DNA from 2 places in the Brevibacillus ruminantium genome. Region 2 is predicted to be linked to the other one. Evidence: predicted binding sites of a transcription regulator. Region 2 holds the regulator's gene; the other holds the start of a gene.
What was found. The regulator LexA, encoded in region 2, represses DNA repair genes until DNA is damaged. The targets are predictions, from matches to a motif close to CGAACATATGTTCG.

Region 1 (7,831 bases), 2.1 Mb from region 2:
AATAACCGGCTGGAAGCGTCCAGGTAAAGGAATGGGACGGCGGAATGTGCAAATCCTGCATGACCGAGTCAGTTACCAGGGAGACCGGGGCGTCTGCACCGATGATCCGCTTTACCTGCACCTGATCGATGACCTCTTGCGGAAACTCCTCATGATCGTGCTGGTTGTATGTTGGCGGAACCTTGACAGCCTGTGAGAGGTGAGGCTCAAACCAGATTTGGAACATCTCTGTGCCTGTGCTCATCTCTTCGGCATGGTAAGCCCCGGAGCCGGTCTGCATCACCTGGGCGCCGCCGGTCGATACCTGCTGCAGATTGCCCAGCGTGTCGCGATGGCCGACTGTTCCGGCCAGCACGTACGAGACGATTTCAAAGCCGGAGTGGGGATGCAGCGGGATTTCAAAAGTGGTCAGCGACTTGGCCCAGGCCCAGTAAAAGAGGGGGCCGACCCGTTTGACGGCGGTATCCTCGTGAGGAAAGGCAATCGGTTTGCTCTCTACGATCTCGCCATTGCCGAAATGTCCTTTTCCTTGTTGATCCTTTGAATACAGGGAGATGTTCATAAGGGCTCCTCCTTTTTGGTCAAACGTACAGCGAGATTACAGCAGCGTGTAAGCACCTGGCCCGATCATAGCGACACCCAAAGCGACAGCGATAATCGCCAGGTTGTATTCGTAGCCGTTTTGCGTGGCCCAGTAGCCATTGGCCAGATGCACCTTGACAGTCGCAACAATCATGGTGCCGATGATCAACAGAGCGCCCAGCCATGTGCCGACCCCGGCAGCGAACAACAGTCCGCCGATCAATTCGCTCAGACCGGCGAGCAGGGCCATCATGATACCCGGCTTCATCCCGATGGATTCAAACCAGCCGCCTGTTCCCTTCACGCCATGACCGCCAAACCACCCAAACAGCTTTTGTGCACCGTGACCGGCAAAGGTAAGACCAATCACCAATCGAATAATCAACAAACCTGCATGTACCATATCATATTCACTCCTCATAAAAGTATTTAAAATTAAAGTATTTTAAATTTAAGATATTTGAGAAAAAAGGCCGGCGGGCCTTAGAAGGATTCCGCCAGTTTTGCAGCCTTTTCAATACCTGCTTGCACCAGTTCTTCTGCTTTGTCCGGTGCTTGGTTGTGACCTTCCACGATAACAGTGGAGATGTCTTTTACACCCAGGAAGCCGAGAAGGGTTTGAACGTATTTCACGCTCATCTCGATCGAAGCCATTGGCTCTTGGGAGTAGTTGCCGCCGCGAGCATTCAACAGAGCTACTTTTTTGTTGTCCAAGAGGCCGACTGGACCTTCAGCGGTGTAACGGAATGTTTTGCCAGCTTGGCACAGGTAGTCAAAGTAGGTGTGGAGGACAGCCGGTACCGTGAAGTTCCACAGTGGGAAAGCGATCATCACTTTCTCTGCTTCGATGAACTGATTCAGGTATTTGCTGACCAGCTCGAAATGTTTTTGATCTTCCGCTGTCAGTTCCATCCCTTTGCCGGCTTTGAACATGGCCGTGATTTTATCGTTATCGTAGTAAGGAAGATTTTCAGCAAACAGGTCCAGCTCGACGATCTCATCATTTGGATGAGTCTCTTTATAGGTTTCCACGAATGCTTGGTAAAGCTTCACGCTGACCGCTTGATCCGCGGGACGGTTATTTGCTTTGATAAACAGTACTTTGCTCATGTTGCGGTTAATCCCCTTTCGAAATGTGAGTAGCTAACATTTAAATTGTAAATCTTGATTTTAAGATTATTACGATTGAGGTGGTTTGTCAAGAGGTTTTTCACCGCCAATGTACTTCGGTGCTGTTATAGCTGAAAGCGCTCTTGAGCAGAACGCCCCAATTTCTTCAAAAGCTCAATAGCCTGCTGCTTCTCTTCCTGGTTCAGACCGCTCACGGCCTGCTCGATTGCCTCTCGATGGGAGGGGAAGATGGCGGCCAGGAATTGCTCTCCTTTTTCCGTCAGCTCTGCGTAAATCACCCGGCGATCTTCGGCACAGGGCTTGCGGACCAACAACTGCTTCTTTTCAAGTTTGTCCACTACGTACGTAATATTTCCGCTGGAGATCAGGATCTTTTCGCCAATTTGCTGAAGCGGTTGGGGACCTTTGTGATACAGCAATTCCAGTACGCCAAATTCGGTCGGATTCAATCCGTGTCCGCGAATTTCCTTGTTTGTATTTGCAGTTACCCAGTTGTAAGCGCGGGCCAAAACAACCATGAGCTGCAATGAATCGTCTCGTTGTTGCTGTGGATCAGACATCGTGGAACCCCCTTTTTTTCAGGTGTGAACGAAACATATCTTAATTTAAAGATAATTATACAGACCATGAACCCGCCTGTCAAAGTAATTCGATTTGGCGCAGGGACGCATCTTCAGGTTGTGTTTAGTTGCAGTACGCGATATATTGCAGGTAAAAAGAAGTGGAGAGGAAAGAAAATCATGTCTGCTTCAGTACGGATACGAGGATTTACCATGGTAATCGTGGCCTCCATCTTATGGGGAGTGTCGGGAACCGTGGCACAGTCACTCATGCAGCACTACCAGTTTCAGACGGATTGGCTGGTTGCCGTTCGCCTGCTTTCTTCGGGAGTGATTTTGTTGGCTCTTTCTTTATTGGGCCAGCATCGTCAAAATGTTTGGCATCTTTTGCGCTCGGGCGGCGATTTTGTACGGCTGCTCATCTTTTCGATCCTGGGGATGCTCGCTGTGCAGTATACCTTCTTTGCCGCGATTGAAGCGGGCAATGCCGCAACAGCGACTCTGCTTCAGTATTTGGGGCCAGTTTTTCTGGTTCTCTATTTCATCATTCGTACGCGGAAGTTGCCTTCATTGGCCCAAGTAACAGCCTTGGTTCTGGCTCTTGGCGGAACCTATTTTCTGATCACAGGAGGAAATCCCGGCAAGCTGACGATTTCCGCTGGCGCACTTGCATGGGGGCTTGCCTCGGCGCTGGCGCTTGCTTTTTACACGGTTTACCCCACACTGTTGCTGGGGCGCTGGGGATCTACTGTCGTATTGGGCTGGTCCATGCTGATCGGCGGTGTGGTATTGGGGCTCAGCACGCAAACCTGGACCTATACGGAGATGATCTGGACACTTCCTTCTGTATTGGCCGTGCTGTTTATCATTTTGTTCGGGACGTTGATTCCTTTTTATTTGTACGTAGATAGCTTGAATTACATCCGGCCGACAGAAACCAGCCTGCTCGCTTCGGCGGAACCGCTGTCTGCCGTTATTACTGCTGTCTTTTGGCTGCATGTATCGTTCGGCTTGTTTGAATGGATCGGCTGCCTTTGTATTATCGGGACCGTTTTTGCTCTCTCACGTCATCGCGAAAAGCCCAAAGAGGTTTCGCTCGGCGTCGCCAGTGACGAAACAAGGCGGGGGAAGCTGGAAAAAGTTTAGCGATCTCCCTCTCCGCATAGGACACCTCCTCTGATTAAACAATATAGACAGAAGGAGGTGTCAGATGAAGCCCAAAAGGAAGCTTGTCATATGGATCACCATGACCGTACTTATGCTCAGCTCGATGGCCGGCTGCGGTCCGCGGAAGAGTGCGCAGCCTGCGCCAGAGCCGAGGGTTCATCCGTATCGCGTAGACGGAACTCAGCCGCATCTGACGATTAACGAGGCTGCGGTTCCCCGGTGGAGAAAAACGGCGGATGCGATCATTTCAGACGGTATGAAATATATGGGGACACCGTACGTCTACGGGGCAGAGCGGTTTAATGACAAGACATTTGACTGCTCCTCCTATGTGCAGTACCTCTACGCCAAACAAGGGATTAAGCTCGGATACAATGCCCGGGAGCAGGCAGTGGAAGGGGAAGAAATTCCTTTCATGAACATGCGTCGGGGAGATCTCATGTTCTTTTCCGATGAGGATTATCCCAATGAAACCGGTTTAAACAAGGTAAGGCATGTCGGCATTTACATGGGGGACGGAAAAATCCTGCACACCTACGAACCGGGCATCGGCGTTGTCATCAGCAACATTCACAAGGATGAAAAAGAGGGAGAGTACTGGTACCAGAATTACCTCTTTGCCCGAAGAGTGATTCCCGGATAACGAAAGACAATGGGCTGTCGAGAAGAACTCGGCAGCTTTTTTGCGATGGTAAGCATTTTCCTCTTTCTAAACATTTGTTTGTATGTTAAACTTTTGTTGTGAAAGCGAAACGTTTGTCCAATAAGCAGATCTTCTCTGTCTGAGAGAAAGGAGGAGAGCGATGGATAAGGAAAAGCAGATTCTCCGTTATATTCGGGAAAACCCTTTTGTCAGTCAGCAGGAGCTTGCCGATAAAATGGGGATATCCCGTTCGGCAGTTGCCGGTTATATTGCCCAAATGACCAAGCGTGGCGATATCAAGGGAAGAGCGTATGTTTTGCGCGATGAAGAGCGAATCGTCTGCATCGGCGGGGCCAATCTGGACCGAAAAGCACGCGCCAAGCAAGAGGTTCGGCTGCACTCGTCCAATCCGGTCACGATCTCGGAATCTTGCGGGGGAGTCGGACGCAATATCGCTGAAAATCTGGGGCGTCTGAGCTGCAATGTCGCGTTGATCAGCTGTGTCGGAGAGGACAAGGAAGGCGACTGGATTTTGCAGGAGACCCGCAGGCACGGCGTCGATATCAGTCAGGTATGGCGGTTGCCTACCCAGCGTACAGGCACCTACACCGCGCTGTTGGACAGAGACGGCGAGATGGTCGTTTCGCTGGCCAACATGGATATCTACGACGCGCTGACGCCGCAAATGCTGGCTGAGCGCTGGTCGCATATCGCCGCAGCCCGCGCTGTCTATCTGGATACCAATCTGCCTGCCGACTGTCTGGCTTACGTCATCGAGCGTTGCCGGGAGGAAAAGATAGCGCTGTTTGTTGACCCGGTTTCTTCGGCCAAGGCCGAAAAGCTGCCTGAGCGTCTGGCGGGTGTAGAGACAATTCTCCCCAATCGCGAAGAAGCAGAGATTTTGTCTGGCATGAAGATTGAGAGCAAGGATGATTGTGAAGAAGCCTGCCGCCGTATTCGGGCCAGAGGTGTGAAGAGTGTCGTTGTCACTTTGGGCGAGCAGGGTGTTTACTGCCAGTCGGAGGAAGAAGCGGAGCTTTTGACCCCTTACCCAACCGAGGTCGTGGATGTGACAGGGGCCGGGGATGCCTTCGCATCGGGGCTGCTGTACGGCATCGTGAACGGGGAATCGCTGGGCCAAGCGTGCCGGTTCGGGATGGCCGCATCGGCTCTGACATTGAGTACGGAACACTCGGTATCTCCGCAGCTCAAGCCGGAGATGCTGGAACAAACCATGCAAAAATACGAGGAGGAACGATAAACAATGAAAGAATTTCTGACCTATACAGAAGAAGTCCGACATGCGCTGGAGAACAATCTCCCTGTCGTAGCGCTGGAGACCACCATTATTTCTCACGGCATGCCTTATCCGCAAAATATCGAGATGGCGAAAGAAGTAGAGCAAATCATCCGCGATAACGGGGCGGTTCCGGCGACAATCGGGATCATGGACGGCAAAATCAAAATCGGCTTGTCGGAGAGTGAGCTGGAGGAGTTTGCTACCAATCAGTCTGTGGAAAAAGTAAGCCGCAGGGACTTCCCGTACATCCTGGCAAGCGGAAAAATCGGCGCCACGACGGTTTCCGGCACGATGATCGGGGCTCAGCTGGCTGGCATCCGCGTCTTCGCGACAGGCGGCATCGGCGGCGTTCACCGCGAAGGCGAAATTACCTGGGATGTATCGGCGGACTTGACTGAGCTGGCGCAGACCGGTGTAGCGGTGATTTGTGCCGGGGCCAAATCGATTCTGGATCTGGGCCGTACGCTGGAATACCTGGAAACCCAAGGGGTACCTGTCGTCGGATACAAGACCAGTGACTTCCCGTCCTTCTTTGCCCGCGAGAGCGGCTTCGGCGTTGACTTCCGTCTGGATACGCCGGAAGAAGTGGCTGCCGTTATGGATACCAAATGGAAGCTGGGACAAAAGGGCGGCATGGTGATCGCCAATCCGGTGCCGGAGGCCGATGCTCTGGATCACAACGAGATTGAAGCGGTCATCCTGCAGGCCCTGAAAGAAGCGAAGGAAAACGGCATCGCCGGTAAAAAGGTGACCCCTTTCCTTTTGGCGAAAGTAAAACAATTGACCGAAGGCAAAAGTCTGAAAACCAATATTGCGCTGGTGAAGCATAATGCAGCCGTTGCTGCACAGATTGCGGCTGCCTACCAGGCCACCCAAAAATAAAAAGTAGCATGAAAAATGGCAAAGCCCTGCTTCTAAAATAGGAGCAGGGAATTTTTTTGAAAAAACCGCTTGATATACCGTATGGGGGTATTGTATACTGAGTTCAGATAAAAAACATCTCTTCAGGGAAGACTAACAAAAATATACCCCTCATAGGTATGTGATTCGGAGGAATCAAACATGAGCGGCAAAGAAAAAGAAGCGATCGTCGCGATATCCGGCATGACGTGTGCAGCATGTGCCATGCGGATAGAAAAGGGTTTGCGAAAGCTGGAGGGCGTGGAATCAGCCAATGTCAATCTCGCTCTCGAAAAGTCAACCGTCGTCTATGACGCCGAGAAAACAGACCTGCAGAAAATCCACCAGAAAATCGAGGATCTGGGGTATGGGGTGATTACCGAAAAAGTGGGGCTGAACATCTCCGGGATGACGTGTGCAGCCTGTGCCACGCGGATTGAAAAAGGGCTGAACAAACTGACAGGCGTGACGGGGGCTCATGTCAATCTCGCCTTGGAGACGGCTTCCGTGGAGTACGAACCCAGCCAGACCAGTGTGACAGATCTGATCAGACAGGTGGAAAAACTGGGCTACCAGGCTGTGCGAAAGGATGACCAGAGCGAGTCGGAGACGGCAGACCGCCGCGCCCGGGAGATCCAGCAGCAGACGGGCAAGTTTCTCTTTTCGCTGATCCTGTCCCTGCCGCTTCTCTGGGCGATGGTGAGCCACTTTTCCTTTACCTCGTTCATCTGGCTGCCCGACATGCTGATGAACCCCTGGGTCCAGCTTGCACTGGCTACTCCCGTGCAGTTCATCGTGGGGAAACAGTTTTATGTAGGAGCATACAAGGCACTGCGAAACAAAAGTGCCAACATGGATGTCCTCGTCGCACTCGGAACCTCGGCAGCCTATTTCTACAGTCTGTATCTGTCGATTCAATCCCTCAGTACGCAGGCCCATATGGTTGATCTCTATTTTGAGACCAGCGCCGTCTTGATCACCTTGATCCTGCTCGGCAAGCTCTTCGAGGCCAAGGCCAAAGGACGCTCCTCCGAGGCGATTCGCAAGCTGATGGGATTGCAGGCCAAAACCGCCGTTGTCATACGGGAAAGCAAGGAGCTGACCATTCCCGTCGAAGAGGTGCGACCGGGTGACATCGTCTCCGTCAAGCCAGGTGAAAAAATCCCGGTCGATGGAATCGTGCGGGAAGGTCAGTCGGCAGTCGATGAATCGATGCTGACGGGAGAGAGTATTCCGATCGACAAAACCGTGGGTGACAACGTGATCGGGGCAACGCTGAACAAGAATGGTTTTCTGCAGATTGAGGCGACCAAGGTTGGGAAGGAAACAGCGCTTGCCCAAATTATTCGAGTCGTCGAGGAAGCCCAAGGCTCCAAAGCTCCGATCCAGCGTTTGGCTGACCGTATTTCCGGCGTATTTGTCCCGGTTGTCGTAGGGATTGCCGTGTTGACCTTTATCATCTGGTATTGGCTGGTTGCGCCGGGTGATTTCGCGTCTGCCCTGGAAAAAGGGATCGCAGTCCTCGTGATCGCCTGTCCGTGCGCACTC
Region 2 (7,831 bases):
CCAAAACTTGCTCAATCATCGTTTCAAACTTATGCAAGCTCTGTTTGTCCAGATCGATTTTCACTTCACGCAGATGGGCAAACAATTGTTTATTGATCTCCTGCTTAAGATGCTTGCGCAGAGCTTCCAAACGACGACGGTACGGGAGTTGTCCGTATAGTTCCGTGAACAGTTGACGGATCTCTTCTCCTGGGATGGTAAAGACCTGCTGGGTTCGCTTGTAGACAAAGCCTAGTTTTTTAAAGGAGATCCGGTTTTGTGCCACATACGAAAGATAGCGGTGCAATACTTCACGAAAGGCAAGCGATCCTTTAAAACGGAGGCGGTGCAGAGCCACCTGGCGTTCCTTGTCGCTATATGTTTCTTCAAAAAACAGCTGAAGCGGCTTCTGCGGGTCTAATATGCGCCAGCCTTTGGGCAACATGGGTTTGACCAGTTTGGCCGCCCAGTCAAGGAAAGTGGATTGCTGTACATCCTCTACTCCTAACTCGGGAAGCACCTCGGAAATATAGGTAAGAAAGAGACGGTTGGGAGCAAAAACCATAAATTTCTTCGACATCATCGAGTCTTGATAATTGTAGATAAGGTACGAGAGCCGATGGAGAGCTATCGTCGTCTTCCCGCTCCCGGCTACCCCCTGCACCACGACGGGGCGATCTTTGTCCGCGCGGATGATATCATTTTGTTCGGATTGGATGGTCGCCACAATATCCTTCAGCCTGCTGTCGTTCGTCTGGTTCAGGTTGGCAGCCAAAAATTCATCGATGTAGCCTTCCTCCAAAAATTCATCCGGATGGCCCACTTCTCTTTGAATCGTTTCTTTTAAGGCACCATCATAGATACCGGTGATCTTCCCATCCTGCATGGCGAAGTTTCGCTTCAGCCTGACCTCACCGCGGACAATCTCCCGGCCATTGCGAAAAAAGGCATCTTTACTCTCTCCGCTGTAATATAAACCTGCTATCGGTGCCCGCCAATCAACGACGACGGAATCAAAGGTATCGTTTCTGACGATGCCGCGTTTTCCTATGTATACACGATCCAGCTCATATGTTTCGTCTTTCAAAAAATCAACACGTCCAAAGTAGGGTTTTTCCAGTCCTTGATCCTCGAGATAACGAAGCTCTTTTCCCTTTTTATAATTTACCACCTGCTTGACATAGTCATCGGTGAACTCCTTCACCTCTTTTCGCAGGGTGTCCACTTCCCTTTTAATAATCGAACGTGTTTCATCCAGTCGCTTTTGTTCATGTTCGTAATCAGGGTGACGGATCGACATATGTTTCCTCCTTTCTCAATCTCAATTTGTTCGAATTCTACTTATGTAAGAAGCTGTCTCCCGACCCAAATCCCTAGAGCACAGGCACAGAGTCCAAGAAGAATGCTGGAACCCGCATATACAATACCCCGGGAAATTTGCCCCTCACTCAAAAAGGTGACCACTTCGAGAGAAAATGTGGAAAATGTTGTGAATCCCCCGAGCAGACCAGTCGTCAGAAGGAGGTACATCTCTGCTGGTAACAATCCTTTTTCTTTTCCCCAAATCGAAAACAAGCCAATCACAAAGGAACCGAGTACATTCGCAAGCCAGGTACCTGCAGGAATTCCTGGCTGATTCAGTACGAACCCGAGACCATAGCGGAGCATGGAGCCAATGGCTCCGCCGACGGCAACAGCTACCCACGACAGCATCTTATTCCTTTCCCCTTCTGAAGTGATTTGGAACAAAAAGACACCCAAGCAAAAGCGTTGGATGCCATTTTTTTATGTCAATTCTCGTTCAATTAGTGTTTCGTGCTGTTATCTTCAAGATCCTCTACATAGCGGATCGAGTCCAAATTGGACCGCAGCGACGCTTTTACGGCGTCGATGTACTTTTGCCGCAGCTCTTTTTGCTCCTGCTTTTCCTCGTCGGTCAAACCGGCTTCTCGCGATTTCTTGGACAGTTCATTGATCCGTTTGATTTCCGCGTCTGATACCAAAACTGTTTCCCCTCGCTTTCAATGAATGCCGCTCTATTATATCATATCGCCGCTTTGAAGCAAGTAAAAAGCTTTGTGAATCAGGGCTTTATGGGTATCTGAAGTGTCTGGCCCGGATAAATGATTGCTCCATCCAGTTTGTTCCATGACTTGATCTCATTGACCAGATCTCGAACATCCATCCCCTCATCGCTGCGGTGATCAACAGCCAGCTTCCAGAGACTGTCCCCCGGCTGTACAGTTACTTCCTTAACCGCCTGGATGTGCTGCACGGATGGAACAGGCTTTTCTCCGGAAGCAAACACTAGTTCGGTCAATGTATAAAAAAAGAGAGTGAAAGCAGCAAAAAACAGAATCGCGTGACCGCGGGTTATTCCAAACCGCACTTTTCGCTCTGGCTTTTTGGCAAATCGGTTCGTCATCGTCATCGAACTCATCATCATCATCCCCCTGCAAACAAACGTTCTGTATGTTCTTGTCCTCATCATAATGCGAACATGTGTTCATGTCAAGAAAAAAGTCGAACTTATGTTTGTCGAACGCAAGATCCCATGGTATAATATAGAAAACATGTTCGAGAAGATTGAGGTGTGGTTTATGTCCAAACTATCAAATAGACAGCAAGCCATTATCGACTTTATTCGCAAGGAAGTACGGGACAAGGGTTATCCCCCTTCCGTACGCGAAATTGGCGAAGCTGTAGGGCTTGCGTCTAGCTCAACCGTCCATGGCCATTTGGCCAGACTGGAGAAAAAGGGATTAATTCGTCGCGATCCGACAAAGCCGCGTGCGATTGAACTTTTAAAAGAAGATGAGCGTTTTCAGCAAGACGATTTTGATGTGTCAGTTGTACGGGTACCGGTCATCGGCAAAGTAACCGCCGGACAGCCCATCACCGCCGTGGAACAAGTAGAGGACTACTTCCCTCTCCCGGACAGTATTGTTACATCGGACAAGGTGTACATGCTCCGTGTCTCTGGTGACAGTATGATTGAAGCAGGTATTCTCGACGGCGACTATGTCATTGTTCGTCAGCAAAATGTTGCAACCAACGGCGATATTGTCGTAGCCATGACAGAAGAGGACGAAGCAACCGTGAAGCGGTTCTTTAAAGAGAAGCACCACTTCCGCCTGCAGCCTGAGAACTCCACGATGGAACCGATTATTCTGGATTCTGTGACCATTCTGGGGAAAGTGATTGGTGTCTACCGTTTGATTCACTAGGACTGTACAGTAAAAGGCGTTCGCAGGATAAACACTGCGAACGCCTTTTTCTTCTTTTCCTATCCACGATGATCAAATGCTCATTTCCTACAGGGCCACAAAAAACCAGATAATCATGACAATCTGCAGCATTACTTTTACGAGTGCACTGCTCAAAAATCCGATCAATGAGCCCACTCCCGCCTTGACTGCTCGTTCAATCGGCTGATTTTGAAACAGCAGCTCGACCAGCACCACCAATACAAATGGCATGATCAGCATGCCAAATGGGGGAAAGAGAAAAATCCCCAAAAAAATTCCGAGCACTGCTGCCCAAGACGATGCCTTTGAGCCCCCGTATTTTTTTACGAAGTACATGTTGGTGAGCAAATCTGCCCCGTAGAGCAAAATGCTCATAGCAACCATGCCCCACCAGAACGAAGCTGGAAGTCCTGCACCAGGCTCGGCAATAAAAAAGTGATAGATCAGGAAACCGCCCCACAAGAGCAGCGTATCTGGCAGCACAGGAAAAAAGATACCGACGATACTGATCACGAATAAAAGCGATATAATGATCCAAAGCACAATGTCCATATGGTTGACACTCCCTCCTGTATAGGGTATACGGATAAAGGGCGCCTTTTGTTTCTTTCTGCCCCAGTTTTTTGTCCCACAGTATTCCCACAGTCAGATGGTTTGAGTCAAAAATACGGATCGTTCTGAGAGAAAGGGGATTCGAAGGAAATGTTCTCGGCACATGCTCATTACCATTCCCGTGATTGGGCCAACTTGGATTATCTCAAAACCGGCACCCCTCGTCAGCAAGCAGCCTGGCTCGCCTTGGACAGCCTCGGGATTCCGTCCTCGTTACAACAATTTCAGCCCATCCTGACGGGTACGATACCGCTGTCTATCGATCTGGCTGAAAGTGACCTAGATGTCATTTTTTTCGCTGAGGATTTGGATCACTTTGATACCATTTTGAAAGAGAGATACGGCAGCTTGGATCATTACAAGTCGTATCGTACGGAGGTTGCCGGCGTCCCTACCAGCATTACATCGTTTTGGCACCGTGGCTTCTGGCTGGAATGCTTTGCGCAGCCTGTTCCCGTCTCGCAACAAAATGCTTTTCGTCACATGATCATCGAAGCCCGATTACTGCAACTTGCCGGAGATCAAGTCGCAGCTGAAATCCGTTCACTCAAACACAGTGGATTGAAAACCGAACCCGCCTTTGCGCATTTCTTCGGCATTTCCGGTGAGGACCCATACCAGGCATTGCTTGAGCTGGAGGCATACTCGGAAACGGAACTGCGGAAGCTGGTCAAAACAGCGAAGCATAACCAGCCGACAAAACAGGCAAAAATTGAATCAGATTGGCATCGCACATAAACCATCAAACGAAAGCAGGTGCAAAGTCCTATGGATATCGGCTTCCTATCGATTATTCCGTTGCTCTTCATCCTCTTTTTAAACGTAATCAACATCCTCATCAGTGTTTGGGCCTATCGCGATTCTCGCCGGAGAGGAAACAGCAAGGAATTTTCCGTTGTCGTACTCATTGCCCTTTTATTTTTTCCCATTATTGGTTTGATCGTTTATCTGGTTATTCGAAATGACTAGAATCATTACAATCGTGTATTCGCACCAATCAAAGAAGTGATCGTGGGTGTTTTGTGGGGGCCCTTTACAGAATAAGCACCAAAACCACTTCACCCACACCTATAGAAAAACCCTTACACCAATAGGTGCAAGGGCTCTTTCCTGTTAATACGTATTCATATACTGTGTACGCTCCCACTCATGTACACGGGTGCGGAACATATCCCATTCGATCTCTTTTGCGCTGACGAAATGCATTAACGCATGTTCTCCCAGCGCTTCGCACATCACAGGGTTCGCTTTGAGGCATTCGATTGCTTCTTTCAGTGTGGCAGGCAAGCTGGAGATGCCTGCTTCCTCACGCTCCGCCTCGTTCATAATGTAGATATTGCGATCAACTGCAGGCGGTACTTGCAGCTTGTTTTTAATGCCATCCAGACCTGCACGCAGCATGACAGCAAGCGCCAGATACGGGTTAGCTGCCGGGTCTGGATTGCGCGCTTCAATCCTCGTACTCAAACCGCGGGATGCCGGAATGCGGACAAGCGGCGAGCGGTTTTTCGCGGACCATGCTACATAGCAGGGTGCTTCATAGCCAGGCACGAGACGCTTGTAGGAGTTAACCAGCGGGTTGGTAATCGCTGTAAAGCCGCGAGCGTGTTTGAGGATACCTGCCAGATAGTGTTTGGCGATGTCACTCAGGCCAAGTGGATCCTTCTCATCGTAGAAAGCATTTTTCTCGCCCATAAACAGCGATTGGTGCGTATGCATGCCAGAACCGGCGACGCCGAACAGTGGTTTCGGCATAAAGGTTGCGTGAAGACCATGCTTGCGGGCAATGGTTTTAACGACCAGCTTAAACGTCAGAATCTGATCAGCCGCCTGGATGGCGTCTGCGTATTTGAAGTCCACTTCATGTTGACCAGGAGCTGTTTCGTGATGAGAAGCTTCCACCTCGAAGCCCATCCGCTCCAACGTCAGGACAATATCGCGTCGGCAGTTTTCGCCCAGATCAAGCGGAGCAAAGTCAAAGTAACCACCCTGGTCGTTCAAATCCAGTGTCGGTTCTCCCTTGTCATCCATTTTGAACAGGAAAAATTCCGGCTCCGGTCCCACGTTGAAATTCGTAAAGCCCATTTCTTCTGCTTCTTTCAGAGCCCGCTTCAAAATGTAGCGTGGATCTCCTTCAAAAGGTGTGCCATCCGGATTGTAGATGTCACAGATGAGACGCGCCACGTTGCCATGCTCATTGCCCCAAGGGAAAATGACCCATGTGTCCAGATCTGGCACCAGGTACATGTCGGATTCTTCGATGCGGACGAAGCCCTCGATGGAGGAGCCGTCGAACATCATTTTGTTGTCCAGTGCTTTTGGCAGCTGGGATACCGGAATCTCGACGTTTTTGATGATTCCAAGCAGGTCTGTGAATTGCAAGCGAATGTAGTTTACATTCTCTTCCTGGGCTAAACGAAAGATGTCTTCTTTGGTGTACTTGCTCACGATTCTCTCCTCCTATATGCTCTTGGGTCTGAGGTTGTTCAAAAAGCCAGGATGCCGGAAAGCGAGTGGACTCACTTACAAGCATCCTCCGTTTTGAGCAAGCTCTATCAGTGGAAGAAGCGGGATAGCTCTCCACGTATTAACGCATCTTCGCCAGGGCGATTTGCGTTATTGAAAAGGATTTGTTGCTTGAGGAGCTGGTGCAGATCTTGTTCAGTCAATTCTTTGCGCTTGGCCTCCGACTTCACAGTGATTTCTGTTATTTCCGGGGCCGGTTCCTGTAACTGCAGGACTTGCTTGATTCCAGCGATGTTCAATCCTTTTTCGATCAACGTCTTCACTTCAAGCAAGCGATCAACATCATTAAAGGAAAAGAGTCGCTGCTTCCCTTCTGTTCGTGCTGGCTGAATCAATCCATTCTGTTCATAGTAGCGAATCTGCCGTGCCGTCAGGTCAGTCAGCTTCATCACAATACCAATGGGAAACAGCGCCATGTTCCGACGAAGGTCATCACTCACGACTTGTCCCTCCTTTGAAATCATCCTCGTTTGCTATTGTATGATTCAAAAACTTATCTGTCAACGCATGTCAGAAAAGTTCACACAAAAAAATTAAAAATAGGCGATTGGCCCCTCATCGGAACCTTTCGCCATTCCTGTGTTTTGTGTCCTACACTTCCAAATTCGCACCATTTTTCACTTTGTTGAAGCTAGCCTTTATGCTTGCGCTGCATCCAGATCAAGCAGCCCTTTTTCAAGCAATCCATCCAGTGCGGTAAGGATGCCCACCTTTACATGGGAATAGGTCAAGCCGCCTTGGACAAACCCGAGGTAGGGGGGCCGAATCGGTCCGTCTGCTGAAAACTCGATGCTGGCGCCTTGGATGAAGGTTCCTGCCGCCATAATCACGGGATCGGCATAACCTGGCATCTCACTTGGATGAGGTGTGACGTGTGAATCGACTGGAGCACTTTTTTGAATCCCCTGGCAAAAGGCAATCAACCTCTCTGCCGTGCCAAACTCAACGGATTGGATCAAGTCAGTGCGGGGATCATTCCACAGCGGGTCGGTGCGAAAACCAAGCCGCTCCAGGAGCGCAGACGAAAAAACCGCCCCTTTCAAGGCTTCACCCACCACATGAGGCGCCAGAAAAAAGCCCTGATACATCTCCAGCAAAGAGTAAAGAGAAGCGCCGCCCTCAGCACCGATGCCCGGGGCTGCCATGCGATACGACGCACGCTTGACCCATTCCTTTTTACCGACGATATACCCGCCGGTTTTGACCAGTCCGCCGCCTGGATTTTTAATCAAGGAGCCTGCCATGATGTCAGCTCCGACCTGAAGCGGTTCCCGTTCTTCTGTAAATTCCCCATAGCAGTTGTCTACAAAAACGATCAGTTCGGGATTGATTTCTTTCACAAACTGAATCATTTCCTGAAGCTTGGCAATCGTAAAGGACGGGCGATCCGCGTAGCCTCGCGAACGCTGAATGCCGATCACCTTGGTTTTCGGTGTTATCGCCGCAGCCACCGCCGGGAAATCAAT

Region 1: a site for LexA is predicted at 4,151-4,164, ahead of NDK47_RS02525 (carbohydrate kinase). Genes of this name have one in related genera too.

Annotation. Positions count from the first base shown of each region.
Region 1 covers NZ_CP098755.1:470,940-478,770, forward strand. Annotated here, with positions in the region: gene NDK47_RS02495 (pirin family protein) at 1-562, opposite strand, end outside; gene NDK47_RS02500 (DoxX family protein) at 599-985, opposite strand; gene NDK47_RS02505 (FMN-dependent NADH-azoreductase) at 1,066-1,692, opposite strand; gene NDK47_RS02510 (MarR family winged helix-turn-helix transcriptional regulator) at 1,818-2,273, opposite strand; gene NDK47_RS02515 (DMT family transporter) at 2,454-3,419, shown strand; gene NDK47_RS02520 (C40 family peptidase) at 3,484-4,083, shown strand; gene NDK47_RS02525 (carbohydrate kinase) at 4,244-5,344, shown strand; gene NDK47_RS02530 (pseudouridine-5'-phosphate glycosidase) at 5,348-6,265, shown strand; gene NDK47_RS02535 (heavy metal translocating P-type ATPase) at 6,446-7,831, shown strand, end outside.
Region 2 covers NZ_CP098755.1:2,543,368-2,551,198, reverse strand. Annotated here, with positions in the region: gene NDK47_RS12550 (HelD family protein) at 1-1,279, opposite strand, end outside; gene crcB (fluoride efflux transporter CrcB) at 1,321-1,692, opposite strand; gene NDK47_RS12540 (DUF896 domain-containing protein) at 1,785-1,982, opposite strand; gene yneA (cell division suppressor protein YneA) at 2,063-2,419, opposite strand; gene lexA (transcriptional repressor LexA) at 2,580-3,206, shown strand; gene NDK47_RS12525 (DUF456 domain-containing protein) at 3,294-3,779, opposite strand; gene NDK47_RS12520 (DUF4269 domain-containing protein) at 3,930-4,577, shown strand; gene NDK47_RS12515 (PLDc N-terminal domain-containing protein) at 4,608-4,808, shown strand; gene glnA (type I glutamate--ammonia ligase) at 4,953-6,287, opposite strand; gene NDK47_RS12505 (MerR family transcriptional regulator) at 6,395-6,805, opposite strand; gene NDK47_RS12500 (methionine gamma-lyase family protein) at 7,004-7,831, opposite strand, start outside.